One region of the Bacillus sp. AFS017336 genome, then DNA from elsewhere that is predicted to be linked to it. Evidence: riboswitches for the same ligand, from Rfam matches in the RefSeq annotation. Region 1 holds a riboswitch; each other region holds the start of a gene.
The links. A riboswitch is a leader RNA that binds a small molecule or an ion and turns the genes downstream of it on or off. The one in region 1 is predicted to bind cobalamin.

Region 1 (7,576 bases):
AAAGCTAATCGTGCTTCCGGGTCAAGTCCAACTGAAGGCTCATCAAGAAAAACAAGTTCCGGTGACCCAAGTACTGTCATTGCTAAATCCAATCGTCTTTTCATACCGCCAGAATAAGTAGCAAGAGCTCGATCACCAGCTTCAATTAAATCAAAACGGCGTAGACTTTCCTCCACAGCTTTTTTTCGATCAGGCAAGTGGCGGAGTTTTGCTACTAGGTCGAGATTTTCACGCCCTGTCAAAATATCATCTACTGCAACGTTTTGTCCGGTTAGACTAATTTTCTCACGTACTTGCCCTGGATTTGTTTGAATATTCGAACTACAAACTTCAATTTCCCCCATATCCGCTTGTATTAATGTGCTCAAGATTTTAATAATAGTCGTTTTCCCAGCACCATTGGAGCCCAGTAAAGCGAAAACACTGCCTCTTTTCACCTCAAAATCTACGCCTTTTAGCACCTCTATATTTTTATAGGATTTTTTTAATCCCTTCACTGAGATTGCAGTATTACTCATAATCATTTCCCTCCCATATATAAAGCTGAAGGCGCGCGCTCTAAGCGTAAGTTGCGCCTGCAGCTGGATTTATCTAAACAGACATACAAATATGACTTATGCTGTACTTATTTGTTAAATATTAACTGATGATTTTATTTTTTCTTACCCAATCGATCTAGAATGCTTTTGTTCAAATTATTACGTAATTTATCATCCCATCTTTTCGCTTGATCGGTAAGTTCATTAGCAAATGCTGTAACGTCTTCACCTGTTACTTCTAATACGTCCTTACCATCTGATGCACCTGCTTCAAATAAATCAATGAGATCATACTGGATTCTCAACATATCCATCCCGCTTCCAGAAGCAAAACTCCACATATAGTTGCAGATTTTTTTATAGGCTTCTTGGTAATCGGCTGGCAATGCATCTACTCGTGCCATCATTTCTTTGTATTCTTTTTTATCATCGAGTATCTTTTTGAAGAAATTCACCATGGTTTTTAGCCCCCTACTTTTATTTTTTATTCGTCCATATCTTTACTTGCTGTTCGACTCTACTCTCAATATCTTTTTCCAACTCTACTTTACCTCCGAAAAAACCTGCCGATTCTCCACCTAGTTTAGAGAGAGCCATCAATTCGTCGGCAAATGCCGCTACGTCTTCACCAGTTACATCCAACACATGCTTTCCTTCTGCTGAACTAGCCTCAAATAGTTCATATAGATTGATGATTTCTTCACCAAAACCATAACCGAAATTCCACATGTACTTTTGAATCTTTTTGAACACAAATGCGTAATCTTTTGGTAGAGAATTTACCTTTTTCATAAATGCTTTATATTCTTTTTTGCTTTCTATATCGCCAATGATTAACTCAATAAATTTTTTCATACTATCGCTCCCCCTTTAGGATATTGATTTTTGATGAAACAAAATTCCATCTTTTCCAAAATTGTTGTAATTCCTCACGCCCTGCTTCGTTTAATGAATAAAACTTACGAGGCGGTCCCATTTCAGATCGTTTTTTCTCGATATTTACCAGCTCTTTCTTTTCCAGTCGGATTAAAATGGTGTAGACTGTACCTTCGACAACTTCAGTGAATCCTAAGTCATTAAGAAGACGAGTAATTTCGTAGCCGTAAGTATCACCGCGACTGATGATTTCAAGTACACAACCTTCCAATGAACCTTTGAGCATTTCTGTTAAATTTTCCATAGCGTACACCTCCTTTTTACTTTCGTTAAATAAGTTTTAGGTCTATTAATTTAAACGGCAATTAACTGCGGAGAAAACCACCTTTTTACTAATTAGTGATACAAATATTCAGTAATACTTAGTACCGGACAATAGAAAAACTAAATAGCCTATAGATCATTGATTTCACTGTTCATTTTATTTGAACTCTTTTTCAGCTATCTGGTGCGACTGATACTCCGTATTACTTAGTAATAGTATATAGTATTACTAAGTAGAAGAAATGTGAACCCTTTTTTAAAAAAAATTTAACTATTTAGTATTACTGGTATTCAGTATTGCTAAGTACAGGTACATTGTATCACCGAGTAGTCGGATTGTAAAGTTGATCAAAAAAATTTTTAGTTAAGAACTAGATCAAAATAAAATTACTTAGACCACTGAATCTAACCGTGTTCTGGATTGCTTCTAATGTATTATCTATCTATACAAAATATACATTCCCTCTTTTTTAAACCTTTCTGTAGCGAACATTTTTTATTTTATTTTGACAGACTTTGTTTATCATGCTATCATGACAATTAATTCAAAACATTATAAATTATTAAACTCTTATTGAGAGTGGCGGAGGGACTGGCCCGATGATGCCCGGCAACCATTCAACGTTTTTTGTTGAAAAGGTGCTAATTCCTGCAAAGCAAATTGCTTTGGAAAATAAGAGAGGATTCCATAAATTTTGTAGCCCTCTCTCTTTTAAAAGCAGAGAGGGCTTTTGTCGTTTTGAAGGATTGTTAGATTTCATCTTTAATATTTCTTAATAAAAATTTCATAAAAATGCATAAGGTGCTGTTAAGAATTATTTCCACAGCTTAAAAGGGAAGTCGGTTAGAATCCGACACGGTCCCGCCACTGTATTGGGGAGCGACTTATCAATCTACCACTGTTTCATACTGAAATGGGAAGGGATAAGAAGCGTTTGATCCTAAGTCAGGAGACCTGCCTATTGTATGCGCTTGTACCTACGGATGTATAGGGGGGAGTGAGGAATACGTGATTTGGGATCAGCAATGTCTCAACTCTAGTTAGTTATGCGTATGAGTCTCTCTTTTCTATTTGAAAAGGGAGACTTTTTTGTTGGGAAAAAATACAAAAGCAATCATATAAGGAGTGTATTAGAATGGGAAACAGTGTAAAAAGTTCAAATTTAGGTTATCCAAGAATTGGTGAAAAGCGTGAATGGAAAAAAGCACTTGAACAATTTTGGGCAGGTAAACTAGAAAAAGAAGATTTTTTAAAGCAAATTGAAGCGATTCGTTTGCAGCATCTTCAAAAGCAAAAAAATCAAGGTATTGACTTAATTCCAGTAGGTGATTTTAGCTTGTATGACCATGTTCTCGACACAGCTGTTATGTTCGGTCTCGTACCTAAGCGCTTTGAATATGCTGGAGGAAAAGTATCACTTGAAACTTATTTTGAAATAGCACGCGGTTCAAAAAATGCTGTTGCATCTGAAATGACAAAATGGTTTAACACAAACTATCACTATATTGTTCCAGAATTGGGAGAAGTAACACCTACTCTTGTCGATAACCGTCCACTACAATTTTATAAAGAGGCTAAACAAAAGCTTGGTATTGAAGGGAAACCAGTTATCTTGGGGCCAGTAACATTTGTAAAACTGTCTAAAGGATATAAAGAAACTGAGTTTAAAACGATTGTAAATCAATTTGTACCACTTTATGTCGATCTATTACGAGAATTACAAACAGAAGGTGTGGAGTGGGTTCAAATAGATGAACCAATCTTATCTACATCTATTTCAAAAGAAGAAGTGGCATTATTTAACGATATATATGAAGCATTGCATAAAGCAGCACCTAATGTGAATGTGATACTTCAAACTTATTTTGAGAGCGTTGATTTCTATGAAGAAGTAGTTTCACTCCCTGTTCAAGGAATTGGTCTTGATTTTATTTATGATAATGGGCGAAACCTTGCTGCAATTAAAAAATATGGTTTCCCAAAAGATAAAGTACTTGCTGCTGGAGTGATTGACGGACGTAACATATGGCGTGCAAATCTTGATCATAAATATGCCCTTCTTGAAGAAATTACTGAGTTTGTTTCAAAAGACCAGCTTATTGTACAACCTTCATCAAGCTTATTACATTCTCCTGTAACAGCGAAAAATGAAAGTACAATTGATGATGTGCTAAAGGATGCGCTATCTTTTGCTGATGAAAAATTAAATGAAATTTTTGTATTAGCAAAAGGTTTACAAGATGGTAAAGCGTCGATTCAAGCAAAAATTGAAGCAAGCATAAATGCAATTCAAGCATTAAATGAATCATCCGTTCGAAACAATAAACAAGTTCAGAAGGCCATTCAAAACTTGCATACGTATAGTGTGGATCGTGAAGAATCCTATAAAGTTCGTCAAGCCATTCAAGAAAAGTCTTTCCAATTACCGCTTCTACCAACTACAACAATTGGTAGCTTCCCTCAAACACAAGAAGTAAGAGGTCAGCGTTCAAAATGGCGTAAAGGTGAATTAACGAATGCACAATATGAAGAGTATATTAATGCTGAAATCAAAAGATGGATTGCGATTCAAGAAGAACTTGGCTTAGATGTGTTTGTACATGGTGAATTTGAACGAACTGATATGGTTGAATATTTTGGTGAAAAATTAGCTGGATTCCAATTCACAAAATTTGGTTGGGTTCAATCATATGGCTCTCGTTGCGTAAAACCGCCACTTATTTATGGGGATGTGTCTTATTTAGATCCAATGACCGTTAAAGAATCCGTGTATGCCCAATCATTAACAACCAAGCCTGTTAAAGGCATGTTAACAGGTCCAATAACAATTTTAAACTGGTCATTTGTACGAGATGATATTTCACGTTACGATGTTGCAAATCAAATTGCACTTGCACTTAGAACAGAAGTTGAAACGCTCGAGAAAAACGGAATTCGTATGATTCAAGTCGATGAACCAGCAATTCGTGAAGGGCTACCATTAAAACGCGAAAACTGGGAAAGCTATCTGAACGTTGCTGTTTATGCATTTAAAATCGCAACAGCTTCTGTACAAAACGATACACAAATTCATACTCATATGTGCTACTCAAACTTCGAAGATATAATCGATGCAATTAATGCACTTGATGCTGACGTTATTTCGATTGAAACCTCTAGAAGCCACGGCGAGTTAATTTTTGCTTTTGAAGAAAATACATACGATAAAGGTATTGGCCTTGGTGTATATGATATTCATAGTCCGCGTGTCCCAAAGGTTGAAGAGCTCACAAGAAATATTGATCGTGCCCTTCAAGTAATCAATCCGAAGCTGTTCTGGATTAATCCTGATTGCGGTTTGAAAACGCGAGGTATTGATGAAACGGTTTCAGCATTAAAGGTGATGGTTGAAGCAGCTGAGCAAGCGAGAGAAAAGTTGTTTGTGAAAGAGTAATTAGTAGCTGGTTCAATAATGTCTATCAGAAAATTTAGAAATAAGAAAACCACTGACTTGTTTTCAGTGGTTTTCTACTATTGTAAGTGTTTGTAAATATTCATAGGAATGCTGTCAGGGTAAAAATCTTTATTCAAAATCTGCCGATAAAGTTGTTTCTTTCGCTTCTTCAAAGTTTTGAAGTAGATTTTGATATTTATGATTAGCCACTTGATAAGCCATTATTTCTAACAAAAGTCTAAGTAGTGGCGTTTTCGATTCAACAATATTAATAATCGCTTCAGCTGCTTTTTCAGGATTACCAGAAAAATTGGCATAAAAAGAATAAAGAGCACCTAAGTATTCAGGTGCTCTAAAACATACGTAAATATTCATTTAAATTATCTTCTACACATTCCATAACAAGTCTCACAAATTTATTAGTTTCACCTTTCATACTAGCCAATTCTAAAGCTTCGTAGTATTGAATTCGTTTAACTGGATCAGCTTTTATAATTGCTGGCGGGTAACCGTGTTGCATTAAAATAAAATTCATTAATAATCTGGCTGTTCTTCCATTTCCATCAGAAAACGGATGAATATAAACGAATTTGAAATGAAATAATGCTGCTAACTCAACAGGATGTAGTACATCTTTGTTCTTATTATACCAATTTAATAGATTATCCATTTCTTCTTGAACAAATGGATGCTCCAATGGTTGATGCTTACTACCAGAGATTCGTACATTTATCTCTCTATACTTACCAGCGTTGTCACCGTCTATATTTTTCAAGACAAGACTATGTATATTTTTAATCGTGTTATGATATAACTCTTCTTTACTTTCTACAATTTGCTCGACATATTTAATTGCTTCAACATGGTTAATTGCTTCGAAGTGTTCTTTTAATCGTTTTCCACCGATTGTTAATCCCTCTTCAATTACGATCTTCGTTTCTAATAATGTTAGTGTATTTCCTTCAATAGCATTCGAATTGAATGTCCATTCAATTAAATACACATCTCTCATGTTTTTTAGTACAGCTGCTGGGATTGGTCTCTTACTATCTAACTGATGCTTTAACTCATCTATTAATTGAAAGTCACTCACCATACATTCACCTACTCCCATGAAAATTCTAATATGTTCATTTTAGCATAAAAGTTCGAAACTACACCCATTCTTTTTATCATAATTACCTTAATTAATAAAACAGGTCAACCAAAAGTTTCCCTTGAATTGTGTATGTGTGCACAATTGATTCCTTAACTACAGGTGTAGTTTCGCTAAATACTCGACATCACCGTGAAAACTTCCTTTATATTTTCTACAACTAGCCTAATTAAAACTTATTTCACCTTCATTGCTCGCTGCATCGTAAATTTCTTTTCAACCTTTTTACCAACAAACCATAATAAAAATATAGCTACCAAAACTAGAATTGACTCAAGAGGTTCTTTGAAGAAATCATCTAAATCTTGACCAACAAAACTAATGAGCAACAATGCAACAAGTTTCCCCATTGCAAATCCAAATATATAGATACGAGGTCTGATTTTAGACATGGATGCAAAAATATTCGTTATGAAAGATGGACAAAACGGGATGCAAAACCAGAGAAACACTGGACCAAATCCGCTGTTATTTAACCAACTCATACCAGAGTTCCCTTTCTTTTTCTTTTGAATAAAACGCTCTAGCCATCTTGCGCCAGTCATTTTTAATAAGAAGTACATTCCAGTAGTGCCTAAAACACTACCAACATAGGTTGCTAAAAATCCTGTCCAAAATCCGAACGCGTTGACGTTTGCAGCGCATATTGCCCCAAGTGGAATAATTCCAAAAAAAGAATCCGCTAATGGAATCAGAAACGCGATCAGAACACCTAAGTTTTTATGAACAGTTACGAAATGTTGTAATTGTTGAAATGATATCCACTGATAAATTTGAAGTTGCATTTAGGTTCTCCTTTCACGTTTAATTGTAAAGTCATAAATTGTTTCTATTCATTCAAGTCGTCATATTAAATAGAATGATATTTCCCCATTTTCTATTTTTAAAATCATCTCCATTATTTTCTTGAACACAATAAAATTCCATTTAAGTTAAATGTAAATGGAATAGCAATGTATTATCGACCATATATTTCCAACTCACTACTTGGGCAATATGGCCATCTTTTAATTACCTTTTAATTACTTTAAAATTTTATAATGTTATCCGTTTCTGTTCAATAATCAATTTCCAACAATATGTTGGTTAGTATACAAAAACTTATAGATCTGTCGTATAAACCAAAAATGAGTTCAATCAAAAAAAGGCTGAACAAACCATAAACGATATTGGGTTTAATGTTGGAGAGCAATTAATGGTTAGAATGATTTTGTTGACCCTTTAATCCGCTCAACTAGATTTTCAAA
Region 2 (7,576 bases), on a different contig from region 1:
ACGTAATTAATGAACCAGATTTTCCAGGTGTTGCAAATACCATAATGATTCCCCCTTAATAGCTTGTCTATATAAACTATGAGATTCTACCTAAAACTATGACTAATAATCTATCTTTTATTTAATAGAAATATTTTGATTCAAATCTAATAATTAGGTAGAATGATAGAAGTGTTAAAAATCTGTTAGAAAATGAGGGGTAACTGTGCGTAAAAACTTCGTAGATATTATATATCTCCTTGTTGGATCAGCAATATTTGCAGTCGGTGTTAACTTCTTTGCAATACCGAATAAATTAGCTGAAGGTGGCTTTACCGGCATTACAATGATTACTTATTATCTTTTTAACTGGTCACCTGATGTCGTATATTTTGTTTTAAACGCTTCGTTGTTAATAGTTGGATATAGGTATTTGAAGAAGCAATTAGTTTTATATACAGTTATTTCAATTGTAGCTATTTCATTTTTCCTACGTATTACTGACGGTTACGGTGTACCAACAAGCGAGACATTATTAGGTAGTATTTTTGCTGGTGTATTAATTGGGCTAGGGTTAGGAATTGTCTTCCGCGCAGGAGGTACAACAGGTGGTTCCACTGTTCTTGCACAAATGGTCCATCAATCGTTTGGCTGGAGTATTAGTAAATCTTTACTTGCCTTTGATTTAGTTGTCGTCTTAGGAGGCTATTTTGTAATCGGTTTTGAAAAAACACTGTATACCGTCATTTCAATTTATATTGGAATTAAAGTAATGGATTATGTTATGGAAGGAATAAATCCAAAAAAAGCAATTACGATTATTTCTGACCAAGCAAATGAAATTGCACAGATCGTATCAAATGAATTGAATCGTGGGGTAACAATCTATCCAGCAAAAGGACATTTCTCAGGTTTAAGAAAAGAGTCATTATACATAATTGTGAGCAATAAGGAATTGTTTGAACTTAAAAAAATAATTCACGCAATCGACCCAAAAGCTTTTGTCGTTATTCATGATGTAAATGATGTGTTAAAGGCAAGCTAAAACGAGCTAGTTAAACAAAAAAAACAAATCACTTTAGTCATTTACCTAAAGTGATTTGTTTTTTTTTACTTACACCTCTTGTTTCCCATTTATTCCTGATTCTAAAATTTGATTTATGTTTTCTAATTCTTTTTGTAACATTACGATTTTTGTAATTTGAGCTTTCTTTTCTTCATCGGTTTCGATTTCTTCCGCACTCAATGCAGCAATTTCTAGTTGTAACCTAATTCGTTCATTTAATAAAGATTGTTGATCGTTTGTAATGCTTTGTCTACCGTTCCATTCAGCAAAAGAACCTTTGAATTCATAAAGATTACCATTTTCGATATGAATTACACGATTTGAAACTTTTTTTAGTAAATAAGGATCATGAGAAACAACTACAACGGCTCCAGGATACGCAGCTAATGCTTCTTCAATTCGTTCTCTCGTGTGAATGTCTAAATAGTTTGTTGGCTCGTCAAGAACAAGTAGATTTGAGTCTGAAAAATATAGTTTTACGAAAGCAACTCTACACTTTTCCCCCATACTTAATTGAGCAATATTTTTATAAACATCCTCTCTTCTAAAAAGGAAGCAACCCAGTATTGTCCTCGCCTCTGTTTCAGTCATATTTGGAAGAGATAAAATTTCATTTAAAATCGTAGAATCTTCATTTAACGCTTCAAGCTCTTGCATAAAATAACCTATTTTTAATTGTGGGTTATGTCGTACGGACCCATTACTTGGAATCAATAATCCCGTTAATAATTTTAAAAATGTAGATTTTCCAGAACCATTTTTACCTATTACAGCTAATCGATCTTCTCGACCTAACAGAAAGTCAACTTGGCTAAATAATGATTTTTCAGCGTATGAGAAATCTACTTTTTCAAAGGTAATCATTTGCTTTGCAGTGAACGTTTCATTTTCAAAGCTAGCTGCAATTGTCTTAACTTCTTTCGGTTTCTCTACTTTTCTTTTCTCTAATCGTTCTAAATCCTTTTCCTTAGATTTAAATCTTAATGCGTTTTTTGCAGCTTGTTTCTTGGCAAAAGGATCACGTTCACTCGCTGCATTATGCGAGCTTGTAAACCATTGTTTATATTGATTGATCGTTTCGATTAACTTTTTCTTTTCCGCTTCTTGTTTTTCATATTGAGCTTGCTGGGTTTTTCGCTCATGTTCTTTTTGAATTTTATACGCTGAATAGCCACCATTATACTTAAATGTGCCAGCATGCGTTAATTCAACTGTAACGAGCGCAACATCATCAATGAATTGTCGTTCATGTGATATAAAAAGCACACTACCTTTAAAGTTTTTTAACCACTCAGTTAACCATTGAATCGACTCCGTATCTAAATGATTTGTTGGTTCATCTAAAATTAATAGCTTAGGTTGTTTCATCATCACTTTCGCTAATTTAACTTTTGTTTTTTGTCCACCACTTAAATGACTGAACGGGATATTCCATAACTCTTTCGGTAATTGAAATTTCTTTAATACTTGATCTATTTTATTTTCAAAGTCATATCCATCTAATTCTAAATACTTACTTAAATATTCATTATATTTATCAATGTTTTTTTCATTAGATAGGTCAAGCGATAACTTTTCTAAATTCTTCTTTATTAAATAACGTTCTTGATCAAATGATTCGATTACTTCCCTTGCTGTAAGTAATTCCTGGTCTTCTTCATCTGTTAGAAGCCAACCTATATCATCTTTTGAATATTGAATTTGCAAAAACCCTTTATTAAGCGGAATATTTCCTAAAATTGCATTTATAAATGTTGATTTCCCAACTCCATTTTCACCAATTAAAGCAACTCGTTCGCCTTCTTTTAGTTCTAGATTTCCATTTTTAAAAATTGTCATTCCGTTTAACTCTATTTCAATGTTCGATGCTTTTATAATAAACATATATTTCACTCCATCCGATTTAAAAATATCCCTCTGTTTTAGCCCAGAGAAAATAAAAACACACAAGCAGTATCTGCCTGTGTGTAAATTGGATGTAATTTAATAAGCCTAGTACATACGAAAAAGTATATACAAAGTTTAGTTATTATTAAATAAACCATTTTTTTAATTGAATGGATTTACTTAATATTCATTATGGGCTCAAAAAATAGACATACTTATCCAATTTCTCTGTTATCAGGCAGAGTACTTTTTTGCTATTAATTCTTTAGCTTTAAAAGTTATCGGATATTGTACATAGTGTCTAAATTTGATGCCTCCTTAAAAATATTAATTTAATATTAGCTTACTTTTAGTATGATTTCAATCATTACTTTTATTCTTTCCAAATTAATGCCAATTCCTTACTTAGTTTTTTTCTTAATTGGCGACTTTCTAAACGCTTAAATGCTAATTGCTGTAATTTAATTTCTTCTTCAGTTTCTGGTATTGCCTCTACTACTTTATGAGGTTTTCCATCTTTTAGTGCAACAAAAGTTACAAAACATGTTGCCGCCACTCTTTTTTCACCTGAAAGAAGGTCTTCTGCAGTAGCTCGTACAAATACTTCCATTGAGCTTGAGCCTGTTAAGATGACAAATGATTCATAATAAATGCAATCACTTTCGCGAACTGGACATAGAAACTCGACTGAATCCATCGATGCGGTTACACATTCCATTCTCGAATGCTTTGTTGCTGAAATAGAAGCAATTAAGTCCATTGCTGCAAGCATCTTTCCACCGAATAATGTACCATGGTTATTTAAATCAGTTGGAAATATTCTACTACTATCAAATACTCTGGATTCTTTAACGTATCTACTGTTCATCGGTTTCTCCCTACTTTTAATTAATTGAATTATGTATTTCTCTAATTTTTTTGATTTTACCAAAGTTAAAATTCATCTTTTTTTGTCTCATGGCGAGTCTTTATTTCAAATTCAGGCTTTACCCAATTTCATCAATTCTTTCAACTTTGCTGTCTTACATGTTTAATTTCCATCGTTTTTTGCATGTAAAATTGGAAGTTTCATAAATTCCCCTAAAAAAATAAAAAGCATTTTCATCTCAAAAAAGATAAAAATGCCTTAAGATCGTTGGAAAACATAAAATAATGACAATACTTTAAATTAAGCTTTCTTTCAAAAGGCACCTCCCTATCTCTCGTAGGTCAAACAGCGTCGTTAGAATAGGCAGGTCTCCTGACTTTAGAATTTTCATCTATTACAGTGGCGGGACCGCGTTGGAATTTCACCAATCTTCCCTTTTAAGTAAATGAATTAATAAGAATTTCATTTACACCTATTCCCTACTATTTAGTTTTCATTATTTTGTCATAAAATACAAAAATAGTCAAAATATTTATTTCTTTTCCAAAAATAATAATATTCATTCATTATATCTTAATAACTTTTCTATTAAATAAAAGTAACTCACCATAGATTTGCATGTGGTTTTTCATACTAAAAAATATACTTAAAATGTTCAAAAATTGGTTTAAATACCACACTTTCCCTTACTTCTATTTATGGTATAGTAGGTTAAATTAGAAATTTTTAACAAATATAAAATCTGCAACTAAAAAATAATTACTATCGCAATCGAATGTTTGATGAAAGATTAGGAAATAAAGGGAAGGAATACAAACAAAAATTAAACAACTAACCAAACTAATTACGGATCTTTCCAACCCTTAAATTCGACCTACATATGAGGTGATTAAATTCATGTTAATTTATCGTCGTTTTTTTAAAAACTTATTTTTAATACTACTTGTATGTTTATTCGTTTCTGCATGTTCAAATCCTGACTCAAAAAAAGAAATAAGTAGTATGTCATCAAAATCGTTAAAACAAGATCAGAGGGGCTTTGTAAATAACACTGATGCTTCGGTCAAAGATCAAAAAAAGCAACCTTTCGAACAACTTGAAGCTAGTAATCGCAAATTAGTAAAAACAGCTGAATTACAGCTCGAAACAAAGAAATTTGATAAAACCATTTCAGCTCTTGAAAAATCAGTTAGTAGTTCGAGCGGCTATATCGAATCGAATCATATTAGCGGAACATCCATATTGGAAAAGTACTCTAGTAACAACTCTGAGCAATCACCATCAAGAACTGCAAATTATACAGTAAGGGTTCCATCAACAAATTTAAATGAATTTCTAAATAATTTAAATAAGATTGGAAACGTAATTTCAAAAACTGTTTCAACTGATGATATATCCAATCAATACTTTGACACAGAAACGCGTATGAAATCATTAAAAATTCAAGAAGACCGTTTATTGAATTTATTAAAAAAAGCTGGCTCTTTAAAAGACATTTTAGAAATTGAAAAGCAATTAACTGATGTTAGATACGAAATTGAAAGTTTAACAACAACTTTAAAAAGTTATGATTCAGCTGTAAACTACAGTACAATCAATCTTTTTATTAATGAAGTTTCATCGATTACTGATACAACTCCTCCAAAAACGATTGGAGACCGGATTGGTGTAACATTTAAACAAAATGTTGATGCAATCGTAAGTGGATTTAAAAATACGACAGTTTTCTTGATTGGTAATTCTCTTATGATTATTATTTGGTTTGCGATCATTGCAGTTGGTTATTTTATAACGCGGAAAGCCATAAAAAAATATCAATTATAAAACATACCTAAATAGTTTTAAGATAGCATTCTTAAGAATAGAATTTAGTTAGATAGAATAAACCTTTTACCATTTCTCAATATAAGTATCTATTTTACTAATCAGTTTAATAAGTTAGTTTAAAAAACAACTTATAGAAGGAGAACTATTATATGAGTCATCTCTTATTAAGTAGACTAGGTAATTGGAAAATACAAATTCATTGCCACGCTGGTATTCGAACTGTAGGAAATGAGAGAGAAGTTCTTTTACTTGATGAAGAACATGAAAAAATTGCACACTTTTCAATTGATTCAAAAGGAGCCTTTTTAATCCTTCAAATCCCTTGGGGTGGCTATGTGAAAATTAAAGAGGGCTATCAAACAATTGTTGTACATATTCCTTATGAAGAAGTTGCGGAAGAATAATTGTCTTTATTATTGATTTAATAACTTGAAAAAAGAGTGTGCCATTTTGATATTGGCACACTCTTTTATTATTTACGTAATGTTAAAAACTCTAATTGTCTTAAACGCACTGTGAAGAATGTAATCGGATCAAAGTAAATACTTGGATTTGATTTCATGTCATCTAAAGTACGGTTATAGTTAGAAATTGCTAATCTTATTTCATCAACTAGCTCATGAATTTGCTCAAATGGAGCATTTAAGAACATAGCTAAATCTCTTGGTAAAGTCTTTTCAAACATTTCAAATTGTAGGAAAAACTTAGTTGATAGGTCAGATGTAACATCATCGTAGTTTACATTATCAACATATTTTTGGTATTGAGCAACAAGCTTCGATTTATTTTGAGGTAATAAACCTAATAAGATTCCTGAGCTCTTTAAAATAAATTGAGATGGTGATGAGTTTAATAATATATTCATCTCATCTAATTGAGTCATACTAGTCATTCGATCTGCATCACGGCGCCAGTCATCTAATACTTTAAAGTCACACTCAAGGCTTAAATATTCATTTCCAATATACTCATTTAAAGAATTACTCATTTCTGCTAAATAGCTTTGAGTACCTTCTAGTAATACACCAGATTCTTTAATCCAATTTTGAAGTGCTTCATTTAATTTTGGTAAAGTAGTCGCTCTGACATACTCACCAATTCGTTGATTCATCTCTTCATTTACAGTTTCAAGAATAGTACTGAAATCACTATCTTCTTTAATTAAATCTTTACATTCCTTTAAAAGGCCAGGAACACTTAATTTTAAGTCATATTTTAATTCGTCTTTTAGCTCACGATATGAGTTTTTAATTGTATTTAAATGTTCCATTTCTTTATCTTTTAAAGAATGTAATAAACCGTTTAACTTTTCATCAAGAACTTCATTCCATTCAACAGTTGCACGTAACTCGTCTTCTTTTTCAACTCGTTTTTCAAGTAGGAAATTGATTAGTTTTCGAATTGCTAATAATAATTTCTCAGTTTGCTTTGAATTAGCCTCAGTTGATAGCACATTCTTCTCAATAAATAGTTCTAAGTCTTTAAACTGATCTTGATTATTATAAATAGATGAGTATGGTAATACTTTAGCACCTGGGAAGTCTACCGTAATTTTTGATTGTATTTCATTACGAACTCGTTCAATCTCTTCTTTACTATAAATCGAATCCATTTTATTTAAAATAAAGTGAATCGGCAGAGTTGGTAGTTCTTTTTGAATAGTAATTAGTAATTTACGTTCATTCTCTGTATAAGGTGCAGTAGCATTTAGTACAAATACAAGTCGATCTGCTAATTTAACAGATTGTAATAATGCTTTTGTATTAATTGTGTCTCCATCAATTCCTGGAGTGTCAATTATTGAAAGGTTATGTTTTTCTAAAAATGAATTTGGCAATTTATAGTAAACTAGTTCATCACCTTTTAACAGATTATTTTCAACTGTTGTTAAATCATAAAAATCAGAGTATTCAGCAAGCTGCGTATTTCCTTCGTTCGAGAATACAATT
Region 3 (7,576 bases), on a different contig from region 1:
ACCCAAACTTTTTACAAAGACAAAAAATGTTTGGAATTAGTAGAGTTGATAATATTCCAGAAGAAATTGAAAAAGCTAAAGTTAAGTTGCAAAAAAGAGGATATAAAATTCGAGAAGAAAATGGCAATATTTTAGCTGAAAAAGGTCGCTTCTCTCGTTGGGGTCCATATGTAAACCACATTGGTTTAATTATCTTTTTGATAGCAGTTATGTTGAGATATGTTCCAGGAATGTACATGGACAAGGCTTTATGGGTTCAAGAAGGTGAATTAAAACCTGTAGTTGGTACAAATCAAAACTATTATATTAAATTAAAAGATTTCCATATGGAAACTTACGATAAAAATAAAGAAAGTAAAATCTATAAAAAAGCTATTGAGCGTTATGGAAATGACAAAATTCCAAAAAACTATCAGGCTGATGTTACGCTATATAAAAGACAAGGTAATTTAATACCTGGGGAAGACCCAAAACTTAAAAAAGTAAAAGATTATAGTATTAAAGTAAATGAGCCTCTAAAGTTTCAAAACTTTGCACTATATCAAGTAGACTATCGAATTGGAGAGTTTAGTGCATTTTTATTTACATTACAAAATAAACAAACAGGAGAAAAATTAGGTCCAATTAAAGTGGATTTACAAAATCCAAAACAATTTTATGATTTGAAAAATGGATATAAAGTAGAACTTAAAAATTATTTTCCTGATTTTTATTTTAACTCTGATGGTCAACCTGATACGAAAACAAGAAAGCCAGACAACCCAGCATTTGTATTTAAAATGACAACACCAAAAACGCCAAAAGGTGAAGTAGCATTCGTTGCAATTAAGCAAAATATTGAACCAAATGGGGAAAATAAGTTTAAGATGTCATTTGCTGGTATTGAAACAAAAGATTCAACTGGATTAACTGTTCGAAAAGATTTAACACTATGGTTACTAGCACTTGGTGGAGCAATCTTTATGATTGGTGTTATACAAGGTATGTATTGGTACCATCGTCGTATTTGGATCCAAAATCAAGATGGGGAAATTTGGATAGCGGCATTTACGAATAAAAACTATTATGGATTAAAGCAAGAGTTGAAGAAAGTGTTGGGAGACACAAAGATTGAAGTTCCTATTGATCAACAAGCTGAGAAAAGCGTTTAATTAGGGGGAAAATATGTACGAGCTAAGTAGTAATTTTTTATTTACCGCGTTTATTTGTTATATTGTAGCTACTTTCTTTTTTGGCGGCTCGATGAAAACAAATGATAATGGTCCTAATAAATGGGGTACTATTGGTATTTCTGTAACGATTATTGGATTTTTATCACAACTTACTTATTTTGTTACTAGATGGATTGCAGCAGGACACGCACCTGTTAGTAATCTATTTGAATTTATTACATTCTTTGGGATGATGTTGATTTTTGCGTTTATTATGATTTATTTCATGTATCGCTTAAATATAATCGGACTTTTCGCATTACCATTGTCGATTATTATCATTGCTTATGCAACAGTATTTCCACACGAAGTTAAGCCATTAGTTCCTTCTTTAAAAAGTTATTGGTTATACATTCATGTAACGACTGCGGCATTAGGAGAAGCTATTTTAGCTATTAGTTTTATTACAGGTCTAATTTATTTAATTAAAAATATCAATCAAAAAGTTTCAAATAAGAAAACATTTTGGTTAGAAGCTGTTTTGTACTTCTTAGTAACAGTTGTTGGTTTTATCGTTATTTCAACGGCATTTACTGCATCAGGCTACGAAGCAAAGTATACTTGGATCAATAAAGATAAAGTTCAAGAAGATATGGTTTATAATCTTCCTTCACTAGTAGGACCTCATAAAGGTGAATTAAAAACAGAAGGTAAATTTGAAGCTCTTGCAGAAATGCCAGCTATGGTGAATGCTAAAAAATTGAACACAGTAATTTGGTCAATTTTTGCAGGTGCAGCATTATATGCAATTATTCGTTTAATCCTTAGAAAACGAATTGGAGCATTTTTACAGCCTTTTGTTCAGAAGGTAGATAGTGAATTATTAGATGAAATCGGATACCGTGCTGTTGCGATTGGTTTTCCAGTATTCACTCTTGGTGGACTAATCTTCGCCATGATTTGGGCTCAAATTGCTTGGACGAAATTATGGAGTTGGGATCCAAAGGAAGACTGGGCATTAATAACTTGGTTATTCTATGCAGTTTTCCTACATCTTCGTTTCAAACGAAACTGGCAAGGTGAAAAATCTGCATGGCTAGCTGTTATCGGATTTGCGATTATTATGTTTAATTTGATTGCAGTTAACTTAATCATTGCAGGTTTACACTCATACGCATAATTAAAAAGATGTGCTAAAAACCCCCGTAAAGGAAATGAATTTTCCGTGTCGGGGGTTTTTCTACGTTAAGAAAAGAAAGATTTATAAACAATTTCCTAAGTTCTTCGCTGCTCGATTCTGGATTTTTTCACTAATTTATGGAAATAATAAATTCAAAGAATTATGTAAAAATGTTCACAAATTGTACTAGAATATACGATTTTTATTATGTAAAATTATGAAGAGGGGGTTATAAGCATGGAACAAAATATAAAAATATTAATAGCAGATGATGAAGATCGTATTAGACGATTATTAAAAATGTATTTGGAACGTGATGGATATAGTATTGATGAAGCTGATAATGGTGAAGATGCTTTAAATTTAGCATTAAAGAATGAATATTCATTGATTGTACTAGATTTAATGATGCCAAAAATTGATGGAGTTGAAGTTTGTAGGGAATTACGAAAAACTAAAACAACGCCAGTCATCATGCTAACGGCTAAAGGTGAAGAAACAAATCGTGTTCAAGGTTTTGAAGTTGGTACGGATGACTATATCGTTAAACCTTTTAGTCCACGTGAAGTAGTACTTCGAGTAAAGGCTCTATTAAGACGTGCTTCTCCAGTACCGGTATTTACTTCTGATAATACTTCTGCAAAAGACATAGTAGTGTTTCCGCATTTAACGATCGATAATGATGCTCATAAAGTAATTGTAGCTGGTGAAGATATAAGCTTAACGCCAAAAGAATATGAGTTATTATTATTTTTAGCGAAGTCACCTGAGAAAGTTTTTGATCGAGAAACATTGTTAAAATCTGTATGGCAGTACGATTTTTTTGGGGATTTACGAACAGTTGATACACATGTCAAACGACTTCGAGAAAAATTAAGTAAGAGCTCTGAAGATGCTGCAAAAATGATTGTCACAGTATGGGGCGTGGGTTACAAATTTGAAGTAGGTCAGGAGTAATGATTCTAAGAAGTTTAGTTGGAAAGCTTTGGCTTACAATTATATTATTAGTATCTCTTGTGTTATCCTTTCTGACATTTGTCTTAATAGGTTTTTTTGAAAAATTTTATATTGACCTTCAAGTACAAAATATGAAGGATGACGCTTCAAAAATTGCACAATTAATTGAAAATGGCCAACCAATTTCAAATATTGAATATTTATCAAATAATATTGTGAGTAGGTATTCAAGAGTAATTATTTCGATTGATGGTCAAAAACCGTGGTATTCAAACAATACATATGGAATACAAGATTTACCTTTTAAAGAAATACAAAATGATGATGTATTAGACCAAACACTAACTAAAGATAAAGAGGTTAGTAAAAGACTAGTCTACGGTGAAAATAGTGAAAGGGAAAAATTAGTTGTTGGTGTGCCGTTAAATGCTAATGCAAAAAATGGAGCTGTATTTGTTTACCAAACATTGCAACCTGTTAAAGTAATGATTCACCAAACAACTAATTTTGTTTTGCTCGCTGCATCAATTGGAATCGTATTAACAACATTTTTCTCTTTTTTCCTTTCATCAAAAATTACAGCACCGTTAAGAAAGATGAAAGAAGTTGTGGGTAGTATGACTTCGGGTAATTTTAATGTGAAAGTGCCAATTCATTCTAGTGATGAAATTGGAGAGCTAGCCTATTCATTTAATAAAATGAGTAAACAATTAAATTTTAATATGAATGCATTAAAGCAAGAGAAAGAAAAGGTTTCTAATATAATTACAAGTATGGTAGATGGCGTTATTTCAATCGATAATGAAGGACGAATTATAACAACAAATCCACCGGCAGAACGCTTTTTAAAAATGCTTAATGATGATTATTTTGAAGAAGAAACCTCGTCACTCGTTTTAACGAAGGAATTACTAGATTTATTTGAATTAGTTGTTGTAAGTGAGAAAAAGCAATTTATTGAATTAAATTTTGATCAAGGTAATTGGCAAGTTTTAATGTCACCACTTTATAATCAGACAAATATAAGAGGCGTTGTAGCTGTAATCCGAGACGTGACAGAACAAAGGCGTTTGGAGAAGATGAGAAAGGATTTTATAGCTCATGTCTCTCATGAGTTACGTACTCCTATTTCTTTACTACAGGGCTATAGCGAAGCGATTGTAGATGGTGTAGCAGAATCTAAAGAAGAAATGCAAGAGTTGTCACAAATTATTTATGATGAGTCACTTCGAATGGGTAGATTAGTAAATGATTTGTTAGATTTAGCAAGAATGGAAAATGGTTTTACTGAATTGAATCGAGATCATGTCCCATTGATTCAATTTGTAGATCGAATTTTACGTAAGTTCAAAGGGCTAGCAAAAGAAAAAAATATTAAGCTATTTGGTGAAATCGATAATGTTCCACATGTAGATGTATATATCGATGAAGATCGAATGGAGCAAGTTTTTACTAATTTAATTGATAATGCTATTAGACATACAAATGAAAATGGCAGAATAATTGTATCTGTAAGTCAAAATGAAACATCGACAATATTTAGTTTCATTGATTCGGGTGCAGGGATTTCAAGTGAAGATTTACCATTTGTGTTTGAACGTTTTTATAAGGCCGATAAAGCTCGTACTAGAGGTAGGAGCGGTACTGGTTTAGGGTTAGCAATTGTTAAAAATATTGTCAATGCTCATGGTGGATCAATCAAGGTTTCAAGTGAGATTGGACATGGAACGACATTTAAAGTGAAAATCCCTCATGATTTACGAATGAACGAAAAAGATGTAGAGTAATCTTGTTTCATATAAAACATTTTCCTGAGATTTTAGTTTCTAAACTTCAAGTTAAATAAAGTTATGTTTGGACTGTTCTCACCTGGATAAATAATTGAAATATAGTATTTTACACAACAAAATATAAATAAAATAATTGAATTCTTACTCAATATATCTTACGATTGAATTAATGAAATATTGATGAGTTTAGTGCAAGTATTGCTTAAAAGGGAATCTGGTTACAATCCAGAACTGTCCCCGCAACTGTAATGTGGACGAAACGGCTATCCACTGTTCGAAAGAATGGGAAGGACGGAGTAGGTTGAAGCAAAGTCAGTAGACCTGCTAAAGTCATCCTTGTTCAATTCTTCGGGGAGTAAGAGTTTGAAGCAGCAGTTGCAAGACTTCTTGTATATGTATGTTGTTTCAGCCCCGTTCAAAATGAATGGGGTTTTTTTTATGCTTTCCAAAATTTTAGGAGGATTCAAATGAAGAAGTTTTTAGCTAGTTTTATCATGATTTTATTGTGTTTAGGTTTATTTGGTTGTACTAATGATACGACACCAAAAAAATCGAATGTAGGTACAGATGAACAAGCAACTTTTCCAATGACTGTTAAAGATGCTACGAAAAAAGAAGTTACGTTAAAAGAAGCACCTAAAAGAATCGTTTCACTAATTCCAAGTAACACAGAAATCCTTTACTCTATTGGAGAAGGGAAAGAGGTCGTTGGAGTAACTGATTTTGATAATTATCCAAAGGAAGTAAAAAACATTGATAAAGTTGGCGGAAACAATGCTGACATGACTTACAATGTTGAAAAAATTATTTCTCTAAAACCTGATTTAGTATTAGCTCATGAATCAAGTTTAGGAATTTCTGCAGATGGCTTAGAGCAATTAAAACAAGCAGGAATCAATGTGTTTGTCGTTAAAAATGCTGCAACTATTAATGATGTATATGATACAATTTTACAAGTTGGAGAAATCACAGGTAAAACTAAGCAATCTAAAAAAGTAGTAAGTGGAATGAAAACAAAATTAGATGAAATTAGCAAAAAAACAGCTAAAGCAGGTACAAATCCAAAGGTTTGGCTTGAAATATCAGGTCCACCAGAAATATATACAGCAGGCAAAGGTACTTTTCTAGATGAAATGATTTCGATGATTCATGCTAAAAATATAGCTGAAAATCAAAAAGGTTGGGTACAGTACAGTGAGGAATCAGCAATAAAAGCAAACCCAGACGTAATTTTGACTACTTATGGTGATTTTACTCCAAACCTAGAAAAAACGATTATAGCTAGAAAGAACTGGCAAACAGTAAGCGCAATCAAAAATAAACGAGTATATGATATTAATGCAGATACAACATCTAGACCAGGTCCAAGACTTGCAGAGGGAGTCGAAGCAATTGCAAAGGCGGTTTACCCAGAGCTTTTTAAATAATACATATTTAATCTTTATCTTTCCAATTATTTTATTAATTTTTCTATTTATTTTAGGGGTTTCGATTGGTTCTACATCGATTCCCTTTTCTTCTATCATTTCTAGCTTTTCTGATGATATATTTAAAACTAATTATGTTCCAGCAGATATTCAAACAATTGTTATGAATATCCGTGTGCCAAGAGTTTTGTTAGCTGGATTAGTAGGAGCGTGTCTTTCATTAGCTGGAGTCGCGTTTCAAGGTATACTTAAAAATCCATTAGCCGATCCTTTTACATTAGGTGTTTCTTCGGGCGCATCTGTAGGAGCAGTGTTTGTTTTATTTTTTCAAATAAGTTTACCGATTGTTACTTACTTTACTTTACCAGTAGTTAGTATTTTATTTGGTTTTGGTACACTTTTAATCTTATTATTATTTGTAAGAAAATTAGATCGCTCTTTAAATGTCGAAACAATCATATTAGGTGGAATCATAATCAGTTCATTTTGTTCTGCATTGTTATCATTATTTATCACATTTTCGAATAATGAATTACGTGCAGTAATCGGCTGGTTAATGGGGAATATTGGAAGTAGAGGTATTCAGTATTCTTTAAGTTTACTACCATTTTTAATTGTTTCATTTTTGATTTTATTTAGTCAAAATAGACATCTAGATGCGATGACATTTGGTAGTACAAATGCAAAGCATATAGGTATTGATGTGAAAAAATCTACTTATCTAATTTTGCTAACAGGAAGTATTTTATCTGGTGCAGCTGTAGCGGTATCTGGAACAATTGGGTTTGTAGGGTTAGTTGTTCCGCATTTTACTAGACAGCTAGTTGGTCCACTACATAAAAAATTACTGCCATTATCAATGATAAATGGAGCCATATTTTTAATAGGTTCCGATATTTTATCGAGAGTAGTACTCGCGCCTCGAGAATTACCAATTGGAGTAATTACGTCCTTAATAGGTGCTCCAATGTTTGCGTTTATATTACTATCACTGAAAAGAAATAGAGGAAAAGTATGATTAAAAGTCAAGATATCTCATATTCATATGATGGAATTCATACAGATTTGGAT
Region 4 (7,576 bases), on a different contig from region 1:
TTTACCCCATATTTGGCGTTATGCGAAAAAACATAATTTATTAACACAGCCTGATTTCTTCGTTAAAAAATATAATAGTAAATCTTTAGGTCTACTTGTTGCTATCGTTGGGGTCGTTTCCATTATTCCATATATGGTTCTCCAATTAAACGGTATAAAAATAATTGTATCTGAAGCTTCATACGGTGCCATTTCACCGAATTTAGCAGTATGGATTGGCGTTATTGTCGTGACAATCTTTGTCTATATCTCAGGAATACATGGTTCAGCATTTACGGCGATACTAAAAGATATTTTGATGCTTATTACGATATTAGTTTTAGGAATTTATTTGCCAGTCCATTATTACGGTGGAGTTGAACCGATGTTTAAAACATTAGATGCTGCTAAACCTGGATTCTTACTTCTACCTAAGTCTGGTTATAGTATTTCTTGGTATGTATCAGTTTGCTTAATTATTGCACTTGGTCAATACATGTGGCCACATGTTTTTGGAGCGAGTTTATCATCCAAAGATTCCAAAACATTACGAAAAAATGCAGCACTGATTCCTCTTTATCAAATACTGATGGTATTCATCCTGTTTATCGGTTTTACTGCACTTTTACAAATGCCACATATACCAGGAGGACGAACTGATCTAGTTTTATTCTCAATTGCTAAAGCAACACTCCCACCTTGGTTTATTGGTGTAATTGGTTCAGCAGGTTTACTAGCAGCATTAGTTCCGAGTTCATTGTTATTATTAACGGCTTCAACATTACTTTCAAAAAATATATATAAAGCAATTAAACCAGATACAAGTGAAGCGAAGTTAGCTGGACTTACTAGAATCTTAGTGCCAATCATCGCTTTAATCGCTTTATTATTTACTTTTTATGGTGGAAAAACAATGCTTTCTCTTTTATTAATGGCATATAGTTTCGTCTTACAATTATTCCCTGCCTTAATTGTAACGTTCTTAAAACGTAATCCAGTTACAAAAACAGGAGCAGTAGCGGGAATACTATCCGGATTAATTACAGTAGCATACGTAACAATTAAAAATACGAGCTTCGGTACATTATTCCCTCATGCACCTCAATTTTTAAAAGATTTAGATCCAGGGTTTATTGCATTTACGATTAATATCATCTTTATGTTTGGTGTAAGTGGAATTACATATTTAGTAAAAGTAAGACCACGAGTAGGTCAAAAAGCGATCAAGGAACAATGGTGAGCGTATGAAGATTATTTGTTTAGGTGATAGTCTTACAGAAGGTTTAGGGATAGCAAAAGTTAATGCATGGCCAGCTGTACTTCAAAACGAATTATCAGTCGAGATAATAAATAAAGGGATTTCAGGTGATACAAGCACTGGAATGCTATCACGATTCTACCATGATGTCGTATTAAACAATCCATCACATGTAATTATTTGCTCTGGTGGAAATGATCTATGGTGGAATGTTGATTTAAACTATATACTGTCAAACATTTATTCAATGGTCAAACAAGCTATACACAACAATATTCAACCTATTATAGCAATCCATCCACCAATTCATTTAGAAAATATCAATCACAAAGAAGTATGGGAACCGATTGCTGGCTTTGAAACATTTGTTTTAAAAGCCAAAGAGTTAGCCGAACGAATTGAGCAAATGATTGAAATAAATCATTTTAATCTAATTGATTTTCGAATTCCATTTCAACAGCATCAACAATTGAAGACTGAGTTTTTCGAAGGTACTGACGGAGTACATCCAAATGAACTTGGTCATATTGCTTTAGCGAAACAGGCATATCAAACAATGAAAGAGTTCTAAAAATACCAATAAAACGGATAGCAGTCTTTAGCTATCCGTTTTATTTTTTAATTAACCGTATCAATTGCTTTTAATTCATAATCCATATATGTACTCTCACTTTTCCATTCAATCTTCCTTATAACAGCAATACCAAAAGGCTTTTCATCATTCTTTCTAGTTACATTGATTGGTGTATCAATAGGAAACAAGTGGTATCCATTAAGCTCTAAAGAGAATGTATTATTTTCTTTTCTGATCGCTTTTTCATTCGTTACAATTACAAAATTAAATTCAAATGGCATACTCATATTTTGGAAACTCCTTAAATTGAAGATTTTTACTATTTAATATAGAAGAGATTAAAGACTTAAAAATATCTTAATATATTTTTGTTGTGAATACAAAAAAGAGATAGGTAGGAAGATGAAATTTCATAATTTAGAAACACTTATTTAATGTAAGGGAGACAGTGCGAGGTTTTATGAGTTACAAATTATGATGAATTAGCTAATTTAGTAACTCATGAACCGCTTATGAGTTAAAAATAATCAACAAATCGCTACTTTTCTAACTCATGAGCCTCTTATGAGTTAAAAATAATCAACAAGTCGCTACTTTTCTAACTCATGAGCCTCCTTATGAGTTAAAAATAATCAACAAGTCGCTACTTTTTTAACTCAAGACCCCCAATGAGTCAATAACTTTTACACATACAAATAAACGATTGGTCATTGATTCACTATGTCGACTATATAATAAAATAAACAGTATTTTTGGAGTTGTTCTTTGGAAGGGGCTGATGTTTATGCGAAGAAATAAAAATATGGCTCTCATTGCAATATTGTGGATATGCATGGTGATTTTTATTATTGTGAACGCGGTTCGTCATATTCGAATATATATGGTTTATAATTCAGGCTTAATGCCATTTATTGTTTGTGGAATGTTTCTTTTTGCCATTATTATTCTTTATGTGAGTGGATCGAAACAGCGGAGATAGAAGAGTAAATGAACCCATAATATTTAGGGTTCTTTTTTATTGTTAGCTCAGTTAAGCAGTTTGTAGATTTTCTTATGCAACTAAATTGAAGATTAGTTGAATAAGATAAGAAGTTTCAAAATATAACGAAATAAATTCCAAAATATGGTAATATCAATTAGTCAGTAATGAATTTTTAAGAGTTTTCTAATTGAAAAATATGGATTTTGGTGTCTAGAAAGCAGGTAATTTTCTTTGAATATAAAAGCTATCAAACTATCAATTTGTACAATGCTAATTTTCGTTTCGATGTTCTTATTGACTGCATGTGTTGGGGCAGGAACGATCGATGTAAAAGCACAAAAATATATTAAAGACAAATACGGTTTCGAAGTAGATGTTTTGGAAAAACCAAACATAAACGAAGGGAACATGGGAGATACCTATTTTAAAGTTAGAAAGAGAACGGGAAATAAGCTCACTTTTAACATCTACATAAAGGGGATGTTATTTACAAAAATTATTGGAGATGACTATGACATCCAATCTAAAACATTTGAAATGAAAAAGGCTTTTGAAAAATCGAATTCAGAAATTCTTAGTCGAGCCAAAGTAAAGTCAATCGAATTTAAAAGTGAAAATGATATGGAATCGTTTGATTACGCTGATACTGGAAATGTTATACAACATTTAAAAGTAAATGTTGTGAGTGCAAATGTTAAAAATTTATTTGATACTGAAAAAATGAATTCAATTTATGAAGTGCTTAAAAAATTTCAAGAGTTTAGCGATGTTTACAAGCCATTAGATGTGAAAGAAATTAGTATGAGCTATACAAATGATATAAATAAAAGAATAACTTTTGATATAGACAATGTACATTCGATTTATTCGATGTCTGATTTTGAACGTGAAAGCTCCACACCTTATGAACCGCCGAATATAACAAATTTTGCACAATACTCTTACTATATTGAAGAATCGGCACTTTTCAAGGATTTTGAAGGTGGGTTAAGGAGTCTTGGTTATGACTATTTGAATACAAATCAAATGCCAGTTTTCAATCAGGATCTTGATTTAGCTTTCGAGTCTGATGAATATAGTATTTTTGACATTCAACTAAAAGGTAATATAGACGATGTAGATCAGGTCTATCAGTTACTCCAATTTTTAACGAGTGCCAAACTTGAAGTTTATAATGTTAGAATTTTTTCTTTAGATAATAAATATCCGGAGGACTATATGAATTTAATTTCCTTTCATATTCCAGATGGGGTATCGAAAGAAATCGTAAAACAAGCTTTTAAAGAAAGAGAAGAATATATCAAGGAATTAGATTGAAATTTAATCTTATGAGTAATTTAGTGAAGCCTCTAATAATCATTAGAATAAAACGTTGCACAAAGTTATCGGTATTAATAAAAGAGTTCCTAAGGTTGTCTAATTGGACAACCTCTTTTTTTAATTCAAAAATCAACATTTTAATTTAACAGAAAAAAATAGGGAACAATTTAGAAAAATTAAAAATTAATTTGTACAGTATTAAACCATTTGTTAAAATGAAGACAGTATATGGTTGCAGTTTGCATTAATAGGGAATTTGGTGAAAAACCAAAACAGCTCACATCTACTGTAAGAAGCTACGAAACATTCGAGTGCGATTGCACGTTAATCACTGGGAAACTGGGAAGATGAATGGAGTAGGCTAGAAGCTTTAAGTCAGGAGACCTGCCATTTGCATTTTACAAGTCTTTCGGTGAGGGAAGTTTTGTTATCAGAAAAATTCTGTTCTTATGCGAAAGCCGTATAAGAGCGCTGTGACGCGCATTTTTTAGTATGCTGTTGGAGCAGTTTAATTTTTGGATAACTATGAGTCCTGCCAAATAAGGCAGGGCTCTTTTTTTGCACATGAAGAATGTATAAATTGGCAGCGGAGAGGAAAAGTCGACGTGGTTGCCAATTTTAATTTCTATGTATAAGTGCAACTTAAGCCTCTATCTTCGCCTAAAGACTCGCCATAATTGGCGGGTTTTCTTTATTGGCAATGAAGAATTTTTGTCACTAAAAGACACCGGAAAATCAAGCAAAATAAGGGAGGAAGAATTTGAGTTTATTAGAAAGATAGGTTTTTAGAAATGAAAGAAAGGACGCGTTTAAATGAAAAGAATATTAGGATTATTATTAGCAGTTTTATTAGTTTTTTCAATTACAATTCCAACGAAATCTGTACCGGTTCACGCAGATAGTCCAATTGGCTATGTGACGATGTCAGTTGAGGCAAATACTTTAGGTGCGGGGTTAATTCGTCAACCAGTTAAAGTTCCTTTTTATGAAGGGGAAAGTTATGCAAAAGTTCTTGACCGATTTTTAAGCGGGACAAGTAATTATGATAGTTACGGATCGGTTAATTCAGGATTCTATTTGTCAAAAGTTAAACTTGAAAATGGAAATATTTCTGTAAATGTTCCGACAGTCATAAAAGATGCAATGAATTTAAGTAATGAAGAAATTATTGCTAACGGCGCTCAAAAAACGGGCTATTTAGGGGAATTTGACTACTATAATATGTCCGGTTGGATGTATGCAGTTAATAATGAGTTTCCAAATGTTGGGGCATCTGATAAATTCCCGAAAGATGGGGATGTTTGTAGATGGCAATTTACACTTTATGGATACGGCTCAGATTTAGGACAAGATAATTCAAGTTTTGGTGGGGATAAAGCACTTTATACACCAGCAAATAAAGATTCTTTATTAAAAAAAGTAGCTGAAGTAAATTCAGCACCTAACAAAGATGCGTTATTAGCGAAGGAATCTATTCGAACTGCATATGATCAAGCAAATACAGCACTTATTAATTTAACAGTTGATCAATCTACTGTTAATACTGCACTGACTACTTTAAATGATGCTTTAAATAATGTTGATATAAGCACGCAATTAAATGATTCACTAGGCTATATATTGACTAAAGTTCCTAATCCAAGTTTTGGTACGGGTTCAGGTGAATGGTCAGTATTGTCATTAGCAAGAGGTAACTATAATGTACCTGATCAATATTTTGTTAATTACTACAATCGTATTGTCGATACAGTGAAGTCAGCAAACGGCGTTTTATCTACATCAAAGAATACGGAATATGCGAGATTAATATTAGCTCTTAGTGCATTAGGAAAAGATTCTACTGATGTAGGTGGTTATAACTTACTAACTCCACTTGCTGATTATGATAAAACAGTTAGTCAAGGGATTAACGGAGGGATATTCGCCTTAATAGCATTCGATTCAAATAATTATCAAATACCAACAATTGCAGATTCTACTAAACAAGCAACAAGGGAAAAATACGTTAATTATATATTAAGTAAAGAAGTAAAGAAGGGTACTGATCAAGCAGGAGGGTTTGCTTTATTTGGCACAACGCCAGATCCTGACATTACATCAATGGCATTACAGGCATTAGCTCCATATCAATCTATGCCAGAGGTAAATGCAGCAATTAATCGAGCATTAAAAGCGATCTCTACTATTCAAAAAGCGGATGGTGGATTTACTGCATTTGGTTCAACTTCTAGCGAAAGTATTTCACAAGTTATCGTAGCTTTAACAGCAGTAGGTGTAAATCCAGCAACAGACAGTCGATTTGTAAAAGAAAATGGAAATTTAGTGACCGCATTACTAAGATTTTATGTTAATGGCGGAGGATTCAAGCATGTTTTAACGGGGAATGTGGATGGAATGGCTACAGATCAAGCGACATATGCCCTTGTATCTTATGACAGATTTCTTAAAGGAAAAAATAGTCTTTATAACATGACAGATGCTTCGGTAACCATAGTTACAAATCAAATAAATGCATTACCTACAACAATTACAATTTCAAATGAATCAGAGATTGCTAAAGCAAGAACGGCTTATGAAGGTTTAACTGCAGCGCAACAGGGATTACTATCATCAGCGGTATTAGATAAATTAGTTGCAGCAGAATCAGAAATTACTAGATTAAAAGAAGAAGCAGTACTAGTTGTTTCAGTAATTAATAAAATTAATGAATTACCAGCATCAATTACTTTATCAGATGAAACAGCAGTAGTGTCAGCTCGTGAAGCATACGATGGTTTAACACAAGCTCAAAAAGAAAAAGTATCAGAAACTGTATTAAATAAATTAGTTTCGGCGGAAGCAGAAATTAGTAGTTTAAAAGACGAGGCTTCATTAATAGACTCGGTTATAGTCAAAATAAACGCCCTACCGACAACTATTTCTTTAGCAGATGAAGCAACGGTAGTTTCAGCTCGTGAGGCATATGATGGGTTGACGCAAGCTCAAAAAGAAAAAGTAACGGAAACTGTATTAGAAAAATTAGTTGCAGCAGAATCAGAAATTAAAAGTTTAAAAGACGAAGCTTCATTAATAGACTCAGTTGTTAACAAAATAAATGCTTTACCGACATCTATTACGCTATCAGATGAAACTGCAGTAGTATCAGCTCGTGAGGCATACAATGGGCTTACTCTTGTTCAAAAAGGGAAAGTATCAACAACTGTATTAAATAAATTAGTAGCAGCAGAAAATAAAATAATTGTCTTAAAAGATCAAGTAAAAGCAGATGCGGTTCAAAATAAAATCAATGGATTACCTTCACAAATCAAGTTAGCTAATGAATCTGCAGTAATTGCAGCTAGAAAAGACTATAACGCTTTAACAACTGCTCAAAAGAACTTAGTTACGTCTACTGTACTAAATAAGCTTGTATTAGCTGAAAAAACAATTGTGAATATAAAAAATGCCGCAAAAGTTGCGAAAG

Region 2: it holds a riboswitch for cobalamin, as region 1 does, so the genes downstream of both, CN601_RS19480 (acyl-CoA thioesterase) here and metE (5-methyltetrahydropteroyltriglutamate--homocysteine S-methyltransferase) in region 1, are expected to answer to the same signal.
Region 3: it holds a riboswitch for cobalamin, as region 1 does, so the genes downstream of both, CN601_RS09540 (ABC transporter substrate-binding protein) here and metE (5-methyltetrahydropteroyltriglutamate--homocysteine S-methyltransferase) in region 1, are expected to answer to the same signal.
Region 4: it holds a riboswitch for cobalamin, as region 1 does, so the genes downstream of both, CN601_RS15295 (Ig-like domain-containing protein) here and metE (5-methyltetrahydropteroyltriglutamate--homocysteine S-methyltransferase) in region 1, are expected to answer to the same signal.

The regions. Positions count from the first base shown of each region.
Region 1 is NZ_NUCO01000010.1:112,977-120,552, forward strand. Features, by position in the region: gene CN601_RS04840 (ABC transporter ATP-binding protein) at 1-518, opposite strand, end outside; gene CN601_RS04845 (DUF1048 domain-containing protein) at 653-997, opposite strand; gene CN601_RS04850 (DUF1048 domain-containing protein) at 1,017-1,394, opposite strand; gene CN601_RS04855 (PadR family transcriptional regulator) at 1,396-1,719, opposite strand; SAM riboswitch class I at 2,308-2,419, shown strand; cobalamin riboswitch at 2,523-2,716, shown strand; gene metE (5-methyltetrahydropteroyltriglutamate--homocysteine S-methyltransferase) at 2,876-5,173, shown strand; gene CN601_RS04865 (Rossmann-fold NAD(P)-binding domain-containing protein) at 5,303-5,548, opposite strand; gene CN601_RS04870 (Fic family protein) at 5,526-6,269, opposite strand; gene CN601_RS04875 (TVP38/TMEM64 family protein) at 6,506-7,114, opposite strand.
Region 2 is NZ_NUCO01000034.1:50,596-58,171, reverse strand. Features, by position in the region: gene exaC (acetaldehyde dehydrogenase ExaC) at 1-43, opposite strand, end outside; gene CN601_RS19490 (YitT family protein) at 206-1,024, shown strand; gene abc-f (ribosomal protection-like ABC-F family protein) at 1,094-2,929, opposite strand; gene CN601_RS19480 (acyl-CoA thioesterase) at 3,306-3,800, opposite strand; cobalamin riboswitch at 4,146-4,291, opposite strand; gene CN601_RS19475 (DUF4349 domain-containing protein) at 4,698-5,624, shown strand; gene CN601_RS19470 (hypothetical protein) at 5,777-6,031, shown strand; gene CN601_RS19465 (dynamin family protein) at 6,100-7,576, opposite strand, start outside.
Region 3 is NZ_NUCO01000019.1:15,704-23,279, forward strand. Features, by position in the region: gene resB (cytochrome c biogenesis protein ResB) at 1-1,151, shown strand, start outside; gene ccsB (c-type cytochrome biogenesis protein CcsB) at 1,165-2,331, shown strand; gene CN601_RS09530 (response regulator transcription factor) at 2,569-3,288, shown strand; gene CN601_RS09535 (ATP-binding protein) at 3,288-5,075, shown strand; cobalamin riboswitch at 5,249-5,421, shown strand; gene CN601_RS09540 (ABC transporter substrate-binding protein) at 5,546-6,505, shown strand; gene CN601_RS09545 (FecCD family ABC transporter permease) at 6,471-7,523, shown strand; gene CN601_RS09550 (ABC transporter ATP-binding protein) at 7,520-7,576, shown strand, end outside.
Region 4 is NZ_NUCO01000024.1:204,409-211,984, reverse strand. Features, by position in the region: gene CN601_RS15320 (sodium:solute symporter family protein) at 1-1,219, shown strand, start outside; gene CN601_RS15315 (GDSL-type esterase/lipase family protein) at 1,224-1,808, shown strand; gene CN601_RS15310 (DUF2584 family protein) at 1,856-2,098, opposite strand; gene CN601_RS15305 (hypothetical protein) at 2,596-2,790, shown strand; gene CN601_RS15300 (hypothetical protein) at 3,025-4,110, shown strand; cobalamin riboswitch at 4,326-4,519, shown strand; gene CN601_RS15295 (Ig-like domain-containing protein) at 4,927-7,576, shown strand, end outside.